Regions from separate parts of the Paenibacillus sp. FSL H7-0943 genome, predicted to be linked through region 1. Evidence: a T-box and tRNA genes for the amino acid it is inferred to sense, from the RefSeq annotation. Region 1 holds a T-box; the other holds one or more tRNA genes.

Region 1 (9,838 bases):
ACTAATCCATCGGCTTGCCCACGTAGCGTGTCAATCTCTTTCTGGAGCAACACGGATTTCTCCTCAGACTCCAGCAGATTCATTTCCAGTTCACCAATATCTTCCATGCGTTTATCCGAAAGCTCCTGCCAGTTAGCCGCCTCTGCTGCTGATCCCGCAAGCTCTTCCTGAACACGGTGCAGATTTTCACTCGTCTCCTGTAGTGACGCTCTTAGCTCTGTAGCTTCATTCTGTGACTGTTGATAACGCTGGCGTAACTCTTCCAGCTCCTCATTCAACAGTGTGCCCAGCTCAGTAGCCGTGTGAAGCTCTTCACTGAGCTGTTCTTCACGTTTAACAATCGCTTCATATTGTCCAAGAAGCGTCTGTCTTGCATCTCGTTCACTCTTAAGACTGGCTTCAGCCGCACGTAATCTGGACTGAAGTTGCCCTGTCCCACCACGAAGCTCAGCCAGCTGTTTTTCCAGCTCTTGAATATTTTGCTTATGTCTATGCTCTTGAGTGCCTTGTGACTGCCGCAGTTCCTTATTCTTGGTTTGTTCCCGCTGCAGTGCTTCACGTTCTTCCGCCAGCTCTTTGCCCAACTTCGCTTTGGTACTCTCAAGCTCTTTACCTAAGGTCAACTTGGTATCTTCAAGCTCCTTACCTAACGTCAATCTGGTATCTTCGAGTTCTTTACCTAATGTAGACTTGGTAACCTCAAGCTCTTCCTCCAGTGTTGACTTGGTCTCGGTCAGCTCAAGCTGCAGAGCAGACAGCGTATCTGCCTTCTCCTTGGTCAGCGTCTCTCGGATGTTCTCCAGCTCTTGCAGATGAGCAGCCTTCTGCTCCTCTAGCTGCTGCAAGCGGATGGCTTCCGCCTTCGCCAGTTCCTGCCGCTGGTGTTCACGACTAGCTGCCTGCTCTTCTTCGTAGCTTGTCCGCAGTGCTTGCAGCTCTATCTCGCGCTCAAGCAATTCTTCTTCCAGCTTCTTGCGTGCAGCTTCCACAGCTTGCACTGCCTCCTGAAGCTGTTCCTCATGTACCTTGCGTTCATTCTCCTGAATCTCCAAATGCCGCTTACGTTCTTCCTCCGCAGCAGCAATCAGTCGCCCAGCCTCTTCTTTGGCCGCAGCTTCTAGTCGCTCGAATTCTTCTTGCCGCTCCCGCTGTACCTCCAGCAGGCGAGATACTTCCAATCGCAGTTCACTGCGTTCACCTGTCATCATGTTTAGTTCATTTTTGAAGTCCTGAACCTGAATAGCCTGCTCCGCCATATGTACAGCTGCAAGCACCGCTATACGCGGTGTGTCCAGTCTGGTGTGAGATTTAGAAATCGTGCGCATATGTTCATCAACATAACGGGCCACTTGTTTCATATATTCAGTACTGCTTCCGACGAGTTTATAGGAAGTTCCGTATATCTCCACGGCGACACGTGTCCGGTCCATAGCCACAGTTGTGCCCTCCTTTGTATGTGTGCGGATTCTAAGCTAGTTTCACTTCTTCTATTGTAGCTTTTTTGGTAAGCATTTGGCAAAATCCCTAATATTCAATAGATTATGGCTGATATTCTCCGCTTTGCACTCTACCTAGAAAAAGCCGCAGCGAATCTCAGTTTCTAAATGGATTCGCTGCGGCTTTACACAATTCCTGCTACTTTCTTAATTCTGCACCAAAAGTTTGTTGAAGAGATGCTAATACCTTCTCATGCACCTCTCCTACTTCCTCATCAGTCAGTGTATGTTCACTATGACGATACAGCAGTGAGATCGCGATGCTCTTCTTTCCATTCTCCAGCTTACCACCAGTATAAACGTCAAATACCTGTACGGACTGGAGCAAAGAACCTCCGTTATCGCGGATGGAAGCTAGCAGATCGCCCGCTGGTACAGCGGAATCCACGACCACAGCAATATCCCGCTCCATTCCTGGGAAACGCGGAAGCTCATTATATTGCAAACGGCTTTGCGCACTTTCATATAACGGCTGCAATAAAATTTCTGCCGCATAAGTATCCACCAGATCCAGCTGTCTTTGCAGATCCGGATGAATCTGTCCCATCGTTCCGATCTTCACACGACCCTCGTTTCCGAGTAAATATACCGACGCGGAACGCCCAGGATGATATCCTTCTGGACTATCTCCTACATAGACGATTTTATCGGTCAGCCCTAAATGAGCAAATACCGTTTCCAGCGCACCCTTCAAATCAAAGAAGTCCACAGGCTGTGCCGAAACATTCCATTGCTTCACTGTTAAGCTTCCGCTAAGCAGCAGCCCCAGCACCGGCAGTTCGCGTGGCTGACGAGTCAACTGTTCTTCATCCGTGAAGAAGACGTTGCCGATTTCAAACAATGCCAAGTCGCTTTGACGACGATTGGTATTGTAGCTGGCAATATCCAAGAGTTGTGGTAGAAGGCTGGTACGCAGTACGCTGCGTTCTTCACTCATCGGCATAGCCAGCTTCACCGCTACTGCTCCTTCTGATAACTCAGGGAACATTGTGCTTTGTTGCGGCTGGATGAAGGAGTAACCCATCACCTCTTGGTAACCGCCATGTGACAATAGGCGACGCAGTTCACGACGGAGCGCTTGCTTGTGAGTTAGTGCTCCTGGCGTTGTAATTCCTTCAATTAGAGTCGTTGGAATATTGTCATACCCGTACAGGCGGGCAATTTCTTCAATAAGATCAACATCATAGCTGATATCGCCACGTCTGGTTGGGACTTGAACTTCAATCAGCCCTTGTGCGGTATCTCCACATTTGAAATGTAGACGGCCAAACAATGTCTTCACTTCCAACAAGGACAAATCCGTTCCCAGATAACGATTCAGTTTCTCTAAGGACAAGGTGAGAACCTTCTCTTGAACAGCGTCAGTTCCTGCTTGCACGATGCCTTCATGGACCGATCCGCCAGCATAACGTGCAATCAGTACGGCTGCACGGTTCAATGCAGGAATAACTGCACTTGGATCCACTTCCTTCTCGAAACGAAGGGAGGCTTCAGAGCGAAGTCCCAATTGACGCGAGGTTTTACGGATCGTTCCTCCATCAAACTTAGCAGATTCCAGAACAAGGTTTACCGTCTCAGCAGTAACCTCTGTATCCCGTCCACCCATTACTCCGGCCAGACCTACAGCTTTTACTCCATCAGCGATAACGAGCATTTGCGGCTCTAGCTTACGCTCTTGACCGTCAAGTGTAACCAAAACTTCACCTTCATGGGCAAGACGAACGCCGAGTTCTCCACCTTGTACTTTATCTGCATCAAAAGCATGCAGCGGCTGTCCATATTCCAGCATCACATAATTGGTAATGTCCACAATATTATTAATTGGACGAACCCCAGCAGCCATCAGACGATTCTGAATCCACAGCGGTGATGGTGCAGGTTTAACACCTGCAATATAACGAACTGCATAATGGCTGCAGTATTCTTCATCTTCAATCTTGACGGAAATGGAATCCGCAGCAGGACCACTGATCTCAATCATTTCGCTTTTTGGATCAGGTAATTTAACTTCACGCCCAAGAATTGCACTTACTTCATAAGCAGCTCCAATCATGCTGAGGCAATCTGAACGGTTCGGAGTCAGATCGAATTCCAGAATCTCGTCATCTAAGCCGAGGACCTTGGAAATATCCTGACCAATCTCTGTCCCTTCAGGCAGCACAAGAATACCTTCTTGTTGCTCTTTTGGAAGCAATTTATCATTCAGTCCCAATTCTTTGGCCGAGCAGATCATTCCTTGCGACAGGACACCGCGCAGCTTGGCTTTTTTGATATCCAGTCCTGGCAGCTTTGCGCCAACCATTGCTACAGGTACAGTTTGACCTGCAGCTACATTTTTTGCGCCGCAAACGATTTGTAGCTCCTCATCTTGGCCCACATCCACGATACATACGTTCAGCTTGTCTGCATCAGGATGTTTTTCCTTTGATTTCACATAGCCGGTTACGATGCCGGAAATGCCTTTATTGCGGCGCTCTACGCCGTCAATCTCAATGCCGGCAGCGGTAATCTTCTCCGCTAGCTGTTCGGCGGTTACTCCTTCAATCGATGTATAATCAGCCAACCATCCGGTTGATACTTTCATATCCGCTCACTTCCTTTATGTTTCAGATGTATTTATTTCACTGTCGTTCGCGCTGCTTCCTGTGGGAGAATGCTCCAAAGCCATTCTCCGCCACTATCAGCCAGCGCGCCCACAAAAACTAAACGCCCTTGAATTGCTTCACAAAACTCATGTCATTACTATAGAAATGTCGGATGTCATCGATGCCGTATTTAAGCATTGCAATCCGCTCTACACCCATTCCGAAAGCGAAGCCGCTGTACTCAGCAGGATCATAGCCACCCATTTTCAGTACATTTGGATGCACCATACCTGCGCCAAGGATTTCTAACCATCCGCTTTGCTTGCATAGTCTGCAGCCATCGCCGCCACATTTGAAGCAGCTTACATCTACTTCAACACTTGGCTCAGTGAATGGGAAAAAGCTCGGACGAAGACGAATGCCTGTATTCGGTCCAAACATCTCCTGCACAAATTGTTGCAGGGTGCCCTTCAGATCACTCATTCGAATGTTACTTCCAATGACCAAACCTTCGATTTGGTGGAACTGGAAGGAATGCGTTGCATCATCATCATCACGGCGGAATACTTTACCCGGGCAGATGATTTTTACCGGAGCTTCACCGTTCATAGCCTGCATAGTACGAATCTGTACCGGCGAGGTTTGTGTGCGCATTAACAGGTCATCCGTTAAATAGAAAGAATCCTGCATATCACGTGCCGGGTGATTCTTAGGCAGATTTAGAGCTTCAAAGTTATAATAATCGGTCTCTACTTCCGGGCCTTCAGCTACACGGTAGCCCATGCCGATAAAAATATCCTCAATCTCCTGTACGACTCTGCTAAGCGGGTGAATGCCCCCTTGCTGCATACGGCGACCCGGTAAGGTTACGTCTACTTTTTCAGCCTGCAGACGTTGCTGGGTTTCCTGCTCTTGAAAAGCCTCCTGCTTCGCGCCGATAATCTCCTCAATAGCACTGCGAACCTGATTCGCTACTTGCCCGATTACCGGACGTTCCTCAGCACTAAGTCCTCCCATACCGCGCAGAACCTCTGTAAGCTCACCTTTTTTACCGAGATACTTCACTCTTAGATCATTTAGTACCTGCGGATCCATAACCTCCTGCAGCTTAGCCAGCGCTTCAACCTTCAATGCTTCCAACTTCTCTTTCATGGCCGTGTACAGCCCCCTTCAATCATTGTCTAGTTCAACAAAAAAAGGCCTTTCCTCCCGGTAAGGGACGAAAAGACCGTGGTACCACCCTTGTTAGACAAGCTGATCTGTTCCCCTTAAGAGCTTCATTCCCTCTTTTGGCTGGACAGATACCTATCTCACTTTATACAGAAATAACGGTCTGTGACCGGTATCCCCTACCCTTCCCTATTAGATAGCTTAAGGAATTCAGGGAACTGCTCCGGAGTGAACTTCGACAGCTCTGCTTCTTAGAAACGCTCTCAATCCGCGGCGTATCCTCCCTGTAAGTCAGGCACTGTGTACTCTTCTCCATCACTGCATTTCACAATTCATGCTAATTGTCAGGTATCTCTTTACTACAAGAGATATGTCTCTTTATTATATGCAAAATCTGTCGTTTTGACAAGCTGGACAAAATTAGGCTAATTTTTATCTTCTTTTAAGCTGGCTTTAAGCTTCAGAGCCATTTTCCCAACTTTTTTTCAGCTAACATTCAGCGGGGCTTGATAATTTCCATTACTAGGAAGGCTTGCTTATCCACTCAGGTGCACCTTCGCAGACTATTAACTATCCTATTGGGAGGAAATCAAATGCATGTACGGAGAATAAAAGTAGCCGCGGTGCTGCTAAGCACAGCTGTGCTTAGCCAATCTGCAGCGTATGGAGCTCATGCCGCTTCGGCCGGGACTACATCCACCAAAGTAGCAACAACAGCTACTGTATCCGCTCTGGATAAACTCGGCTCCATAGCCTTGAAGACTAACATCAGCGCAAAGCTGACGGATGTCAGCTTATTAACTCAGGATGTTGGAAATATTCTTACATACACACTCAGCTACTCTAATGGAAGCAACGCTAGCCTCAATCTGGTGGACTTTTTCTCCAAAGTAACTACTAGCGGCGGTACAGTTATTCAAGGAAGCCCTATTACCAGCAGTGCAACCATCAAATCCATTGCCGCGAAAAGCAGTCAATCTATCACCTACTATGTAAACATCGGCAAAGCCACCTCTTTAAACGGGGTCAAAATTTCATTGTACGGATGGGACTTCAACACCACCGATTATCAAAAAAAGCTAGGGAACTTCACCGTACCAACAGGATATTCACAAGCTGTCGCCAGAGGGCAGAGTAAAAAGATCACCCTAAACAATCTCCCTGTAACCACCAAGGCAGAGAGCCTGCAAATTTATAAATATAACGGTAAGGTCTATGCCAAGGTTGGCGTTAGCTTCACTAATCAAGGAACCAAGGTACTCAGTGATACTGGACTTAAAGGATACCTCGCTTCCGCTGGAGGATCTGTATTTGAACTCGCACTTGATGACACCAGCACCAGCTATAAAGTACAGCCTCAGGAAAAGAAGACGATCTACTATTTGACGGAAATCCCTTCTTATATGAAGACAGACAACATGGCGCTGCAATTTGCCGGAGAAGATGCCTCATTAAAAATAGCGTTGCCGGTTGTCGCCTACAATCTCCCCGCTGCAACAACACCGGATCTTGTCGTAGCCAGCAATGTCACGAAGAAGCTTACAATCAGCAATAATACAGTCGAAACACAGCTGAAAACGGCTAACGTCTATGCTGACAATGGCAACGCAAAGTGGACACTACAGTTCCGCATCAAAAATAGCGGCAACAAAGCAGTGAATGTGCCTGCCTATGAACTTGCTATTAAAGCCGCTGAAGGGTATAGCTTTCCGGTAGATACGAAGGGTTTTGCCAGCCTAACATTGAAACCGCTTGAAGAAAAGATTATTGAACTCAGCGCAGATGTACCACTCACACTCAATCAAGAAACATTGCAGCTGCAAATGACTGAGCCGGCTGCTGAGGGCAAGATCATTTTTCCTACCGCCTATTATCAGATCCCTTACACGCTGCAAACTAACAATTGGCAGGACACGGAATACCCCATTGAGAACAGTCACGGTACATTTGTTGTCAAAATTGCAAACATTCAAAGACTCCCTTGGTCTGACAAAGACCAGATCGTGGCTAAAATCAACATCCGTAACACTAAATCAACCTCTGTTCAGCTTCCTGCGCTTACAAGTGTCGTCAAAGCTGGAGAAAGTGACATCAGCAGCACTTCCCAGGTTGTCTCAGAAAGTACGCAAACCATCCTCGGTCCAAATGAATCGGCTGCTGTGTATGTCGTAGCCAATGTTCCTTATAGCTATACTTTCAATCAATTAAAAATCACCCTGCAAGAAACTTCAGGTGAAAGCAAGCTTAACTTCCTTTCTCTAAGTACTACCCAACTGGACAGCCGAGTACAGAGTGTTGCAGCTGAAAATTCTTTCCATCTTGAGCTTGAAGGTAAAAAAGCGGAATTACTTGTACGCCGGACCCTCGTGTACCCAGGTACAGATTCAAATCTCTTGTACACAGAACTAGAAATGAACAGTGAGGAATCGCGTAAATCCGAACAGGCTCAGCTCGTAGCCTATTACAAAACACAAGACAATCAATATTATGAAGCCGAAGTCACCCAGTCCAAAACCTCCACCAGTCCTAACGGAAAAAGTCTGGTCACCCTCTGGAGTAAGCTCCCTCTCGGTATAGATCCAGCGAACCTTGTCCTTTACATCGGGGAGGGTGTTTCTGAAGGCAAGCTTACCGCTCCTGGCGGTCAATCGACGGGTTACATCAATACGGTATCGCTTGGACTGAACCAGTTGGGGGTGGAGCCCAAAGGCAATCTTTTGAACGTGGAAATGTTTCCTTATACTCTATCCGTTACAAATGCAGTCGCCACCGTCACCGCTGGTAAAGATACGCTCAGCACTGCACTAACCTACAACATGTCAGCCAGCACGCTTTATGAATCAGGCACCTATGAGCACAAACTGGTGTTGGAGCTGATTGACCCCTTAGGACAAAGCATGGAAAAAACATTAACGCTTGGCACAGATCTACAATTAGGTAACTTCAAGTCGTACACCACAACCTTCACAAGCAGCCTGTACAAAACACTGGGTGGCGGCGCAATCCGGTTGAATCTATACGACGAATTCCAAGGCCATCGAAATCTGCTGGGAACACAAACCTATGTTGTCACTTATCAGGCGGCATCAACGACTTCGAACAGCAACTCTACTTCTGGTACAGATCCAGACACCAGCAATACATCCGGCAATTAATATGATGAGATATGGAGGATAGAAATGAAGAAGAAAAAAATAGTGTTCTGGACTCTTGGAGTAGTAGTTGTAGCCACAGCAGGAATGCTGGTTTATACATTGTTACCTGATAAGAACAGTCAAGCCGCTGAAGCGCCTGTTAATACAGCTACCGTTACAAAGGGCGATATCGTAGTTAGTGTATCCGGAGCCGGCTCCGTGATTGCTACAGAAACTGGTAAAGTAAAAACGAAGGACAGCGGGACCGTAGCTGAGGTTCTTGTCAAAGAGGGCGATCTCGTGAAAAAAGGCCAGACTTTGATTACCTTTGAAGGCAATGATCTGAGTGACAATCTCAAGCAGGAGCAAACTTCACTTGCCTCGCTTGAGACCGATCTTGAGGACAAGCAGGAGCAATATAAGAAGCTGGCCGTATCAGGTGCAGCAGAAGATGAGCTGGCAAATGCCAAACGTTCGATTGAAAAGGCCAAAACCGACATTTCGGCGCAACAGGAAAAAATAGCTTCTGTCCAAGAAGATATGCTTCCTCCTGATCCGTTAACGGCTCCTATTGACGGAACTGTAACGACAGTTAATATTGCAAGCGGTGAAAAAGCCATGGACGGCTCTGAACTCATCGACATTACCGATTATGCTAATTTAAGTGTAGTTGTGCAGGTGGATGAGCTTGATATTCCTACTGTAAAGCTAGGGATGCCTGCCACTATTTCATTGGATGCTCTGCCTGATACGGAATTCAAGGGCACGGTTACGAAAATAGCTAATGAGGGCACCGCCTCAAACGGTGTTTCCCTCTTCGATGTTACCATAGGTCTAACAAGCTCCGAAGGTGCTCTTGTCGGAATGTCTGCGGAAGTTTCAGTAACCACTGCTGAGAAAAAGGATGTATTAACAGTACCTATTGAAGCTGTACAAGAAAGAAACGGAAAATACACAGTTTCTATTCCTCTAGCAGCGGGTTCAGCCGCAACTTCCAAAACTGCTGGCGAGGGCCAAGCACCAATGCCTAGCGGGGCTCCTGACGCTCGCGGCGGCGCTATGCCCAGCGGGGCTCCTGATGCCCGCGGCGGCGCTATGCCCAGCGGGGCTCCTGACGCTCGCAGCGGCGCTGCCGGTGGAAGAAATCGCGGCAATAGCTCAGGACAGATGGTCACTGTCGAAGTGGGTCTCCATGATGAGAGCAGCATTGAAATTGTCAGCGGACTCCATGAAGGGGACCAGGTGATCATTCCTACCGTAATCTCTACGAAAACCGGAACAACCAGCACGGAAACGGAAACTAGAGGTGGTATGGACGGTATGGGTGGCGCTGGCTTCGGCGGCAGTGGCTTTAGTGGGGGTGGCGGCTTCAGCGGAGGTGGCGCTGGTGGTATGGGCAGCGCACCAGGTGGTGGCGGAGGTGGCGGCAGATGAGTGCTTCAGCACCTCTGAT
Region 2 (9,838 bases), 1.8 Mb from region 1:
TCTGCGAATAACGATCAGCAATATAGCTGCCACAATAATCAGTAGAGAAAGCAGCTGAGAAATACGAATATTACCATAGGCAGGATCCAGATATCCTTGTTCAAAACCTAACCATTCCATCGGACTCCATAAGCCGTTTATAAACGAAGCCAGTCCTGCACTTCCGTTAAAAGCTAAACTGTCAGTACGCACAGCCTCGATGAAGAACCGACCGATGGAATACCATATAAAGTAAGACATGAAGATTTCTCCAGCACGTACAAACTTCTGACGACGGAGAACCATCAATAACGCAATCCCTAGTAAGCTCCAAAGAGATTCATACAGGAAGGTCGGATGATGAAAAGCATCTCCTATGTACATTTGATTAACGATGAAGTCAGGTAAATGCAGTTTATCCCGTAAAAAAGATTCCTCAACTACGCTGCCGTATGCCTCTTGGTTGACAAAGTTTCCCCAGCGGCCAATCATTTGACCCGCCAGTAGTCCAGGTGCACAAATATCAACAATACGCCAGAAAGGGTAACCCTTATAACGGAAATAAATAATTCCGCAAATAATCGCTCCTATTAATGCGCCGTAAATGGCGATGCCGCCATTCCAGATCTTAAAGACGTCTATCAGATTATGCTTATAATCGTCCCATTTAAAAGCTACAAAATAAATCCGTGCCCCTATAATTGCCGAGGGTACACCCAGTAGCAGCATATCCATAAAGAATTCTTGCGGGATTCCGAACCGTTTGCCCTCGCGGATCGCAAGAAATAATCCCGCGAGTGCACCGACCCCTAGTATTAACCCGTACCAGTGTACAGGTAGTGATCCAATTGAGAATACAATAGGATCTATTGCTAATGGGAACATTGTCTCACACTCCTAATCGAGATCGTCCATATCCTCAGATATGGTCGCAGTTAACTTATTCGTAAACTGCAGGGCTGCATTAAAGCCCATTTGCTTCAGGCGATAGTTCATCGCAGCAACCTCAATAATAACGGCAAGGTTACGTCCTGGACGTACAGGAATGGTTACAAGTGGAACATCGGTATCAATAATCCGCGTTGTTTCCTCATCAAGTCCAAGCCGGTCATACTGCTTGTCTTGCTGCCAAGCCTCTAATCTAACGACAAGTGTAATCCGTTTATGATTACGGATAGCACCCGCACCAAAAAGTGTCATTACGTTAATGATACCTACTCCGCGAATTTCCAACAAGTGACGGATCAACTCAGGGGCTGTACCATGCAGCTGGTTATCTGAAGTCTGGCGGATTTCCACGGCATCATCAGCGATCAGTCTATGTCCACGTTTTACAAGTTCAAGGGCTGTCTCACTCTTACCAATACCACTACTACCAGTAATCAGCATACCTACACCATATACATCACAGAGTACACCATGAATCGTTGCTGTAGGGGCTAATCTCCCTTCTAAGAAGCTCGTCAAACGGCTGGAGAAAATAGTCGTAGCCATCGAGCTACGAAGCACAGGAAGTCCCTTTTCATTACTTATATCAATTAACTCCTGTGGCACATCCAAACTACGGGTAATTACGATACAAGGGGTATTGTCATTACAGATTCCACGAAGCCTACTTTTACGTTCAGCTTCAGGCAGCATGGAGAAGAATGCGAGTTCTGTCTTACCTAATAGTTGAACACGTTCTTCCGGATAATATTCGAAATAACCAGCAATCTCTAGTCCAGGGCGATTCAGGTCATCGACCGTAATAGGTCGTTTTAGACCTTCCTGGCCGGAAATAACCTCTAATTGAAAATGTTGTACCAATTCAGATACTTTTACTTTCTTAGCCATGTAAATTCGTCCTTTCGTCACCTGCGGTATATGTCCGCTTACTGCGTCCGGTTGACAGCGATCTCATTACAATTCCGGAGGTAATTCTCCTGCTATCTTAATTGATAACGCTTGTGAATGCAATCTTAACGCCTATCCATTACGACCCTAATTAAACAATAAAGCCACCCTTTCGGGTGGCTTTATCAAGAGAGAAAAGATCCTGCGATCTTATCCCAACAGAATGTTAACTTCGGATTCTTTATCGAAGAAGTGAACTTTGTTCATATCGATAGCCAATTTTGGCTTGCTGCCTTCGCGAGTAGTGGAACGTCCATCTACACGAGCGATTACAGTAGATTTACCAAGGCCGCTCAAGTAAAGGAGCATTTCGTGACCAAGGTTTTCAGTTACATCAACCAATGAAGTAAAGATTGTGTTCGGGGAAGCTTCCAAGAATACTGGCTCTTCATGGATATCTTCTGGACGAACGCCCATAATTACTTCTTTGCCAATGTAGCCTTTGCTGCGGATGATTTGAGCTTTTCCGCCTGGTACTTCAACATCAAGGTTCTCAGCGCGGAAACGGATAGAACCGTTTGCTTCGGACAAAGTACCATTGATAAAGTTCATTGTAGGGGATCCGATAAATCCAGCTACGAACAGGTTAGTTGGTTCATTGTACAACTCTTCAGGGGAAGCAGCTTGTTGAATGATACCATCATACATAACTACGATACGGTCACCCATTGTCATAGCTTCTGTTTGGTCATGCGTTACGTAGATACAAGTGGTTTCAAGGCGTTTAACCAGTTTAGTGATTTCAGCGCGCATTTGACCACGAAGTTTAGCATCCAAGTTGGAAAGAGGCTCATCCATCAAGAAGACTTGTGGATCACGTACGATAGCGCGTCCCAAAGCGACACGTTGGCGTTGACCACCGGAAAGTGCTTTTGGTTTACGATCTAGCAAATGCTCGATATCGAGAATTCTAGCAGCTTCACGTACTTTCTTGTCGATTTCATCTTTCTTCACTTTACGAAGTTTCAAACCGAAAGCCATGTTTTGGTATACGCTCATATGCGGATACAGGGCGTAGGATTGGAATACCATCGCGATATCGCGGTCTTTAGGTGCAACGTCGTTGACTACACGATCGCCAATGTACATTTTACCTTCGGAGATTTCTTCCAGACCAGCGATCATACGCAAAGTTGTGGATTTACCGCAACCGGATGGTCCAACCAATACTAGAAATTCCTTATCTTTAATATCAAGATTGATATCCATTACTGTTGCTTTATCTGAACCCGGGTATTTTTTGAAAATATGCTCTAAACGTACGCCTGCCATTGTATTTCCCCCTCGAGTTAATTATTGATTAATTGAAAAATTCTTTTTTCCTTGTACATTTATATTACCCTAGACGGGACACGGTGGCTATTTGTAACGTTCACAAAAAACCTATTTCCTTTTCGTCACTTTATACAAAAGCATAGTAAGCTTCACAATAGCAGCGTCCCCAAAGCTACGCACATCGGCACCCGTCTCCTGTTTTATCTTGTCCAGACGGTATAAAAGCGTGTTGCGATGAATATATAACTTCTTGGCTGTTTCACTTACATTACAATCCATCTCAAAAAACGTCTCCAGGGTCATCAGCATCTCTTTATCCGATAATACGGAAGAATAGTCGCCAATCTGTCCAAGTAACTGTTTACGCCGTGCATCAGGAATGCTGTTAACCAAACGTTCCAAATGCAGCTCCCAAGGTAAATGAATATATTCACCCACTTGGAAAATACGTCCGAGTACAATGGTCTCCCTCAGCAAGGCCACGGATCCCGTCAATCCCTTAACAGGGACTATAGCCGGAGCTACAGCCAAATGGAATACACCTACCCATTCGCTGGCTATCAGTTCGTGTAAGCCCATACTGGTCTGAGCCAGAATTTCATCTACACTCTCTTCTTCCTCATCCTTATCATCTCCGCCCGTGAGTAGTTCCTTCCGGGCCAATATTAACCATTCTTTTTCTTGAAGAGGTATAAGCAGAATTTCATTCTCAAAATAGCTGCGCAGCAGCTTCATTAAGGAACGATAAGTGATCTGCGGGCTATGTGCATTCTCACTGCTAAGTAGGAATGGAACCATATCTCCGAATAAACGTCCCTTTAGAGCCATCTCATCGGGTATCTCAGAGTCATTTTTCTCTTGCTCCAGTTCGGTGTTCAACCAGGTACCCAGCTGCCGAGCCTCCGCTTCCCCTTCTTCTCTAACCCCAGTAGCTTTTAGTGCAATTGCAAAGTTTCGAACTGCATAATTCACTAATTGTATTTCCAAAGAGTTAAGTCCATCCAATTCCACCCAGACAGCGGTTACACGTCCATCAGTCTCATATAATGGTGCCCAAAGATGACCTTCATGGATTACCGGCTGTTCTTGTGCTTCTAATCCCAGGCTAAAAAGAGAAGCTGAATGTTGCCTCCCTAACTGCTTGATTCCGGTTTTCTTTCCGGTGAGCTGCTCTAACTTTTTTCGCAATGTTTCGCTATCCATAGTCACCATACTCCACCACTTTTGCTCTTTTCGCCTATTTTAGCATATTCTCTAATATTATGTTAATCACTGCAGCAGCGCGCTACTATAATACGACATAAAAACACAAAAAAAGCCACCACCCTAAGGTGATGACTTTCTGTTTGGGATGAGCCATGAAGGACTCGAACCTTCGACACCCTGATTAAAAGTCAGGTGCTCTACCAACTGAGCTAATGGCTCATAAATGGTGGGGGATGATGGATTCGAACCACCGAACACGTACGTGAGCAGATTTACAGTCTGATGCGTTTGGCCACTTCGCTAATCCCCCAAAAAAAGTGGCTCGGGACGGAATCGAACCGCCGACACGAGGATTTTCAGTCCTCTGCTCTACCGACTGAGCTACCGAGCCATAAGATTACATGACAATTAAGCGGAAAAGTCTTACACTTCCCACTCATTTTGTGGAAAAAATGGCGGAACCGACGGGATTCGAACCCGCGGTCTCCTGCGTGACAGGCAGGCATGTTAGGCCAACTACACCACGGTTCCGCATTAATTAAAAATGGTGCCGGCGAGAGGACTTGAACCCCCAACCTACTGATTACAAGTCAGTTGCTCTACCAGTTGAGCTACACCGGCACGGTGTAAAAGCAATTCTAAAAGATGAAAATGGTGGAGGCTGAGGGGATCGAACCCCCGACCCTCTGCTTGTAAGGCAGATGCTCTCCCAGCTGAGCTAAGCCTCCAGGTATTATGGTAGCGGCGAAGGGGATCGAACCCCCGACCTCACGGGTATGAACCGTACGCTCTAGCCAGCTGAGCTACACCGCCACAATAATTAGTATTGCTATGGATTGAAAATGGCGGAGAGAGTGGGATTCGAACCCACGCACCGCTTACGCAGTCTAACCCCTTAGCAGAGGGTCCCCTTATAGCCACTTGGGTATCTCTCCAAACGATATCAGTACCACAGCAATCCAAACAGGAATTTGACTCCCTGAAAACTGAATCCGAAACGAATCTGCATCCTACGTATAGGATAAGCCCTCGACCGATTAGTATTGGTCAGCTCCATGCATTGCTGCACTTCCACCTCCAACCTATCTACCTCGTCGTCTTCAAGGGGTCTTACTAATTGGGAAATCTCATCTTGAGGGGGGCTTCACGCTTAGATGCTTTCAGCGCTTATCCCGTCCGTACGTAGCTACCCAGCCATGCTCCTGGCGGAACAACTGGTGCACCAGCGGTACGTCCATCCCGGTCCTCTCGTACTAAGGACAGCTCCTCTCAAATTTCCTGCGCCCACGACAGATAGGGACCGAACTGTCTCACGACGTTCTGAACCCAGCTCGCGTACCGCTTTAATGGGCGAACAGCCCAACCCTTGGGACCTACTTCAGCCCCAGGATGCGATGAGCCGACATCGAGGTGCCAAACCTCCCCGTCGATGTGGACTCTTGGGGGAGATAAGCCTGTTATCCCCAGGGTAGCTTTTATCCGTTGAGCGATGGCCCTTCCATGCGGTACCACCGGATCACTAAGTCCGACTTTCGTCCCTGCTCGACTTGTAGGTCTCGCAGTCAAGCTCCCTTATGCCTTTGCACTCTGCGAATGATTTCCAACCATTCTGAGGGAACCTTGGAACGCCTCCGTTACTCTTTAGGAGGCGACCGCCCCAGTCAAACTGCCCGCCTGACACGGTCCCCGTACCCGGTAAGGGTACTAGGTTAGAACCTAGATACGATCAGGGTGGTATCCCAACGGCGCCTCCACCGAAGCTTGCGCTCCGATTTCTACGGCTCCCACCTATCCTGTACAGATCGTACCCAAATTCAATATCAAGCTGCAGTAAAGCTCCATGGGGTCTTTCCGTCTTGTCGCGGGTAACCTGCATCTTCACAGGTATTAAAATTTCACCGGATCTCTCGTTGAGACAGCGCCCAAGTCGTTACGCCATTCGTGCGGGTCAGAATTTACCTGACAAGGAATTTCGCTACCTTAGGACCGTTATAGTTACGGCCGCCGTTTACTGGGGCTTCGGTTCATAGCTTCGGGTTACCCCTAACCACTCCCCTTAACCTTCCAGCACCGGGCAGGCGTCAGCCCGTATACTTCGCCTTGCGGCTTCGCACAGACCTGTGTTTTTGCTAAACAGTCGCTTGGGCCTTTTCACTGCGGCCCCCTCGTGCTATTCACACTACCGGGGCACCCCTTCTCCCGAAGTTACGGGGTCATTTTGCCGAGTTCCTTAACGAGAGTTCTTCCGCGCGCCTTAGAATTCTCTTCTCGCCTACCTGTGTCGGTTTGCGGTACGGGCACCTTCTCCTGGCTAGAGGCTTTTCTTGGCAGTGTGAGATCATGACCTTCGCTACTACAATTTTCGCTCCCCATCACAGCCCAGCCTTAATGATGTGCGGATTTGCCTACACATCAGCCTCACTGCTTAGACGGACATCCATCAGTCCGCGTCACTACCCTCCTGCGTCACCCCATCGCTCATAGCGGATTACGGTGGTACAGTAATTTCAAACTGTTGTCCTTCGACTACGCCTTTCGGCCTCGCCTTAGGTCCCGACTTACCCTGAGCGGACGAGCCTTCCTCAGGAAACCTTGGGCTTTCGGCGGATCAGATTCTCACTGATCTTTTCGTTACTCATACCGGCATTCTCACTTGTGTAGTGTCCAGCGCTCTTTTCAGTACACCTTCAACCCCTACACAACGCTCCCCTACCCCAGATGCAAAGCATCTAGCCATAGCTTCGGTGGTGTGTTTAGCCCCGTTACATTTTCGGCGCAGAGTCACTCGACCAGTGAGCTATTACGCACTCTTTCAATGGTGGCTGCTTCTAAGCCAACATCCTGGTTGTCTGTGCAACTCCACATCCTTTCCCACTTAACACACACTTGGGGACCTTAGCTGATGGTCTGGGCTGTTTCCCTTTTGACAATGGATCTTAGCACTCACTGTCTGACTCCCGGCAATAAGTATATGGCATTCGGAGTTTGACTGAGCTTGGTAATCCTTGCGGACCCCGCACCCAATCAGTGCTCTACCTCCACTACTCTTATACCGAGGCTAGCCCTAAAGCTATTTCGGGGAGAACCAGCTATCTCCGAGTTCGATTGGAATTTCTCCGCTACCCCCACCTCATCCCCGCACTTTTCAACGTACGTGGGTTCGGGCCTCCAGTGCGTGTTACCGCACCTTCACCCTGGACAGGGGTAGATCACACGGTTTCGGGTCTACGTCCACATACTAATTCGCCCTATTCAGACTCGCTTTCGCTGCGGCTCCACCTTCTCGGCTTAACCTTGCATGTTAAACGTAACTCGCCGGTTCATTCTACAAAAGGCACGCCATCACCCATTAATAGGGCTCTGACTTTTTGTAAGCACACGGTTTCAGGTTCTATTTCACTCCCCTTCCGGGGTGCTTTTCACCTTTCCCTCACGGTACTGTTTCACTATCGGTCGCCAGGTAGTATTTAGCCTTAGCAGATGGTCCTGCTGGATTCATACGGGGTTTCACGTGCCCCGCACTACTCGGGATCCGTCTCGGAGAGAACACAGTTTAGGTTACAGGGCTTTTACCTCTATCGCGGGCCTTTCCAGACCTCTTCACCTACCATATTCCTTTGTAACTCCATGTGAGACGTCCCACAACCCCTAAGAGCAAGCTCTTAGGTTTAGGCTGTTCCGCGTTCGCTCGCCGCTACTGACGGAATCACTATTGTTTTCTCTTCCTCAGGGTACTTAGATGTTTCAGTTCCCCTGGTCTGCCTCTACATTTCCTATGTATTCAGAAATGAGTAACTGCGAATTACCACAGCTGGGTTTCCCCATTCGGACACCCCCGGATCAAAGCTTGCTTACAGCTCCCCGAGGCAGTTTCGTTGTTCGCCACGTCCTTCGTCGGCTCCTGGCGCCTAGGCATCCTCCGTGTGCTCTTATTAGCTTAACCTTGATTCTTCCGAAGAAAAATCTCACTAATAACATTTACTTGTTTGCACAAGTTGCTAAAAGATGTTCTAAAACGCAAATTCGTTTCGGTATCCAGTTTTCAAGGATCAAGTTGAAAAAATTATTCATTTAAAAATTTATGGTGGAGCCAAGCGGGATCGAACCGCTGACCTCCTGCTTGCAAGGCAGGCGCTCTCCCAGCTGAGCTATGGCCCCATAAAATTACTCTATAATGTTATATGGTGGGCCTTGGTGGACTCGAACCACCGACCTCACCCTTATCAGAGGTGCGCTCTAACCAACTGAGCTAAAAGCCCATATAACATATATAACATTGTGAATCAACCAATGAATTGGTTGTCCGCTTGGCAACGTCCTACTCTCCCAGGACCCTTCGGTCCAAGTACCATCGGCGCTGGAGGGCTTAACGGTCGTGTTCGGGATGGGTACGTGTGGAACCCCTCCGCTATCGCCACCAAACGCATACGAAAGAGACTTGCTCTTTCAAAACTGAACACGAGTGAGTGTTCGAACCCGAGGGTTCTATCGTGGAAGCTTAGCTTCCGATTTGAATGTCCTCATTGCAGAGAACGATTCTCCATAGAAAGGAGGTGATCCAGCCGCACCTTCCGATACGGCTACCTTGTTACGACTTCACCCCAATCATCTACCCCACCTTCGGCGGCTGGCTCCCTTGCGGGTTACCCCACCGACTTCGGGTGTTGTAAACTCTCGTGGTGTGACGGGCGGTGTGTACAAGACCCGGGAACGTATTCACCGCGGCATGCTGATCCGCGATTACTAGCAATTCCGACTTCATGCAGGCGAGTTGCAGCCTGCAATCCGAACTGAGACCGGCTTTGATGGGATTGGCTCCACCTCGCGGCTTCGCTTCCCGTTGTACCGGCCATTGTAGTACGTGTGTAGCCCAGGTCATAAGGGGCATGATGATTTGACGTCATCCCCACCTTCCTCCGGTTTGTCACCGGCAGTCACTCTAGAGTGCCCAACATTACTTGCTGGCAACTAAAGTTAAGGGTTGCGCTCGTTGCGGGACTTAACCCAACATCTCACGACACGAGCTGACGACAACCATGCACCACCTGTCTCCTCTGTCCCGAAGGCCGCTGCTATCTCTAGCAGATTCAGAGGGATGTCAAGACCTGGTAAGGTTCTTCGCGTTGCTTCGAATTAAACCACATACTCCACTGCTTGTGCGGGTCCCCGTCAATTCCTTTGAGTTTCAGTCTTGCGACCGTACTCCCCAGGCGGAGTGCTTACTGTGTTAACTTCGGCACCAAGGGTATCGAAACCCCTAACACCTAGCACTCATCGTTTACGGCGTGGACTACCAGGGTATCTAATCCTGTTTGCTCCCCACGCTTTCGCGCCTCAGCGTCAGTTACAGCCCAGAAAGTCGCCTTCGCCACTGGTGTTCCTCCACATATCTACGCATTTCACCGCTACACGTGGAATTCCACTTTCCTCTTCTGTACTCAAGCCACCCAGTTTCCAGTGCGACCTCAGGTTGAGCCCAAGG

What was found. The T-box of region 1 lies ahead of pheS (phenylalanine--tRNA ligase subunit alpha). A T-box ahead of a tRNA ligase gene usually reads a tRNA of that ligase, here a tRNA-Phe.
Region 2: it encodes a tRNA-Phe, which carries the amino acid that the T-box ahead of pheS (phenylalanine--tRNA ligase subunit alpha) is inferred to sense. The anticodon was not compared.

The regions. Positions count from the first base shown of each region.
Region 1 covers NZ_CP150148.1:1,899,352-1,909,189, reverse strand. The annotation lists gene NSQ55_RS08210 (hypothetical protein) at 1-1,436, opposite strand, end outside; gene pheT (phenylalanine--tRNA ligase subunit beta) at 1,636-4,080, opposite strand; gene pheS (phenylalanine--tRNA ligase subunit alpha) at 4,199-5,233, opposite strand; T-box leader at 5,294-5,579, opposite strand; gene NSQ55_RS08195 (hypothetical protein) at 5,845-8,406, shown strand; gene NSQ55_RS08190 (efflux RND transporter periplasmic adaptor subunit) at 8,431-9,819, shown strand; gene NSQ55_RS08185 (ABC transporter ATP-binding protein) at 9,816-9,838, shown strand, end outside.
Region 2 covers NZ_CP150148.1:141,119-150,956, reverse strand. The annotation lists gene lgt (prolipoprotein diacylglyceryl transferase) at 1-864, opposite strand, end outside; gene hprK (HPr(Ser) kinase/phosphatase) at 877-1,815, opposite strand; gene ugpC (sn-glycerol-3-phosphate ABC transporter ATP-binding protein UgpC) at 2,026-3,147, opposite strand; gene NSQ55_RS00730 (helix-turn-helix domain-containing protein) at 3,259-4,353, opposite strand; tRNA gene NSQ55_RS00725 (tRNA-Lys) at 4,503-4,575, opposite strand; tRNA gene NSQ55_RS00720 (tRNA-Tyr) at 4,581-4,666, opposite strand; tRNA gene NSQ55_RS00715 (tRNA-Phe) at 4,675-4,747, opposite strand; tRNA gene NSQ55_RS00710 (tRNA-Asp) at 4,810-4,887, opposite strand; tRNA gene NSQ55_RS00705 (tRNA-Thr) at 4,902-4,977, opposite strand; tRNA gene NSQ55_RS00700 (tRNA-Val) at 5,009-5,084, opposite strand; tRNA gene NSQ55_RS00695 (tRNA-Met) at 5,093-5,169, opposite strand; tRNA gene NSQ55_RS00690 (tRNA-Ser) at 5,200-5,291, opposite strand; rRNA gene NSQ55_RS00685 (23S ribosomal RNA) at 5,374-8,299, opposite strand; tRNA gene NSQ55_RS00680 (tRNA-Ala) at 8,439-8,514, opposite strand; tRNA gene NSQ55_RS00675 (tRNA-Ile) at 8,539-8,615, opposite strand; rRNA gene rrf (5S ribosomal RNA) at 8,662-8,778, opposite strand; rRNA gene NSQ55_RS00665 (16S ribosomal RNA) at 8,903-9,838, opposite strand, start outside.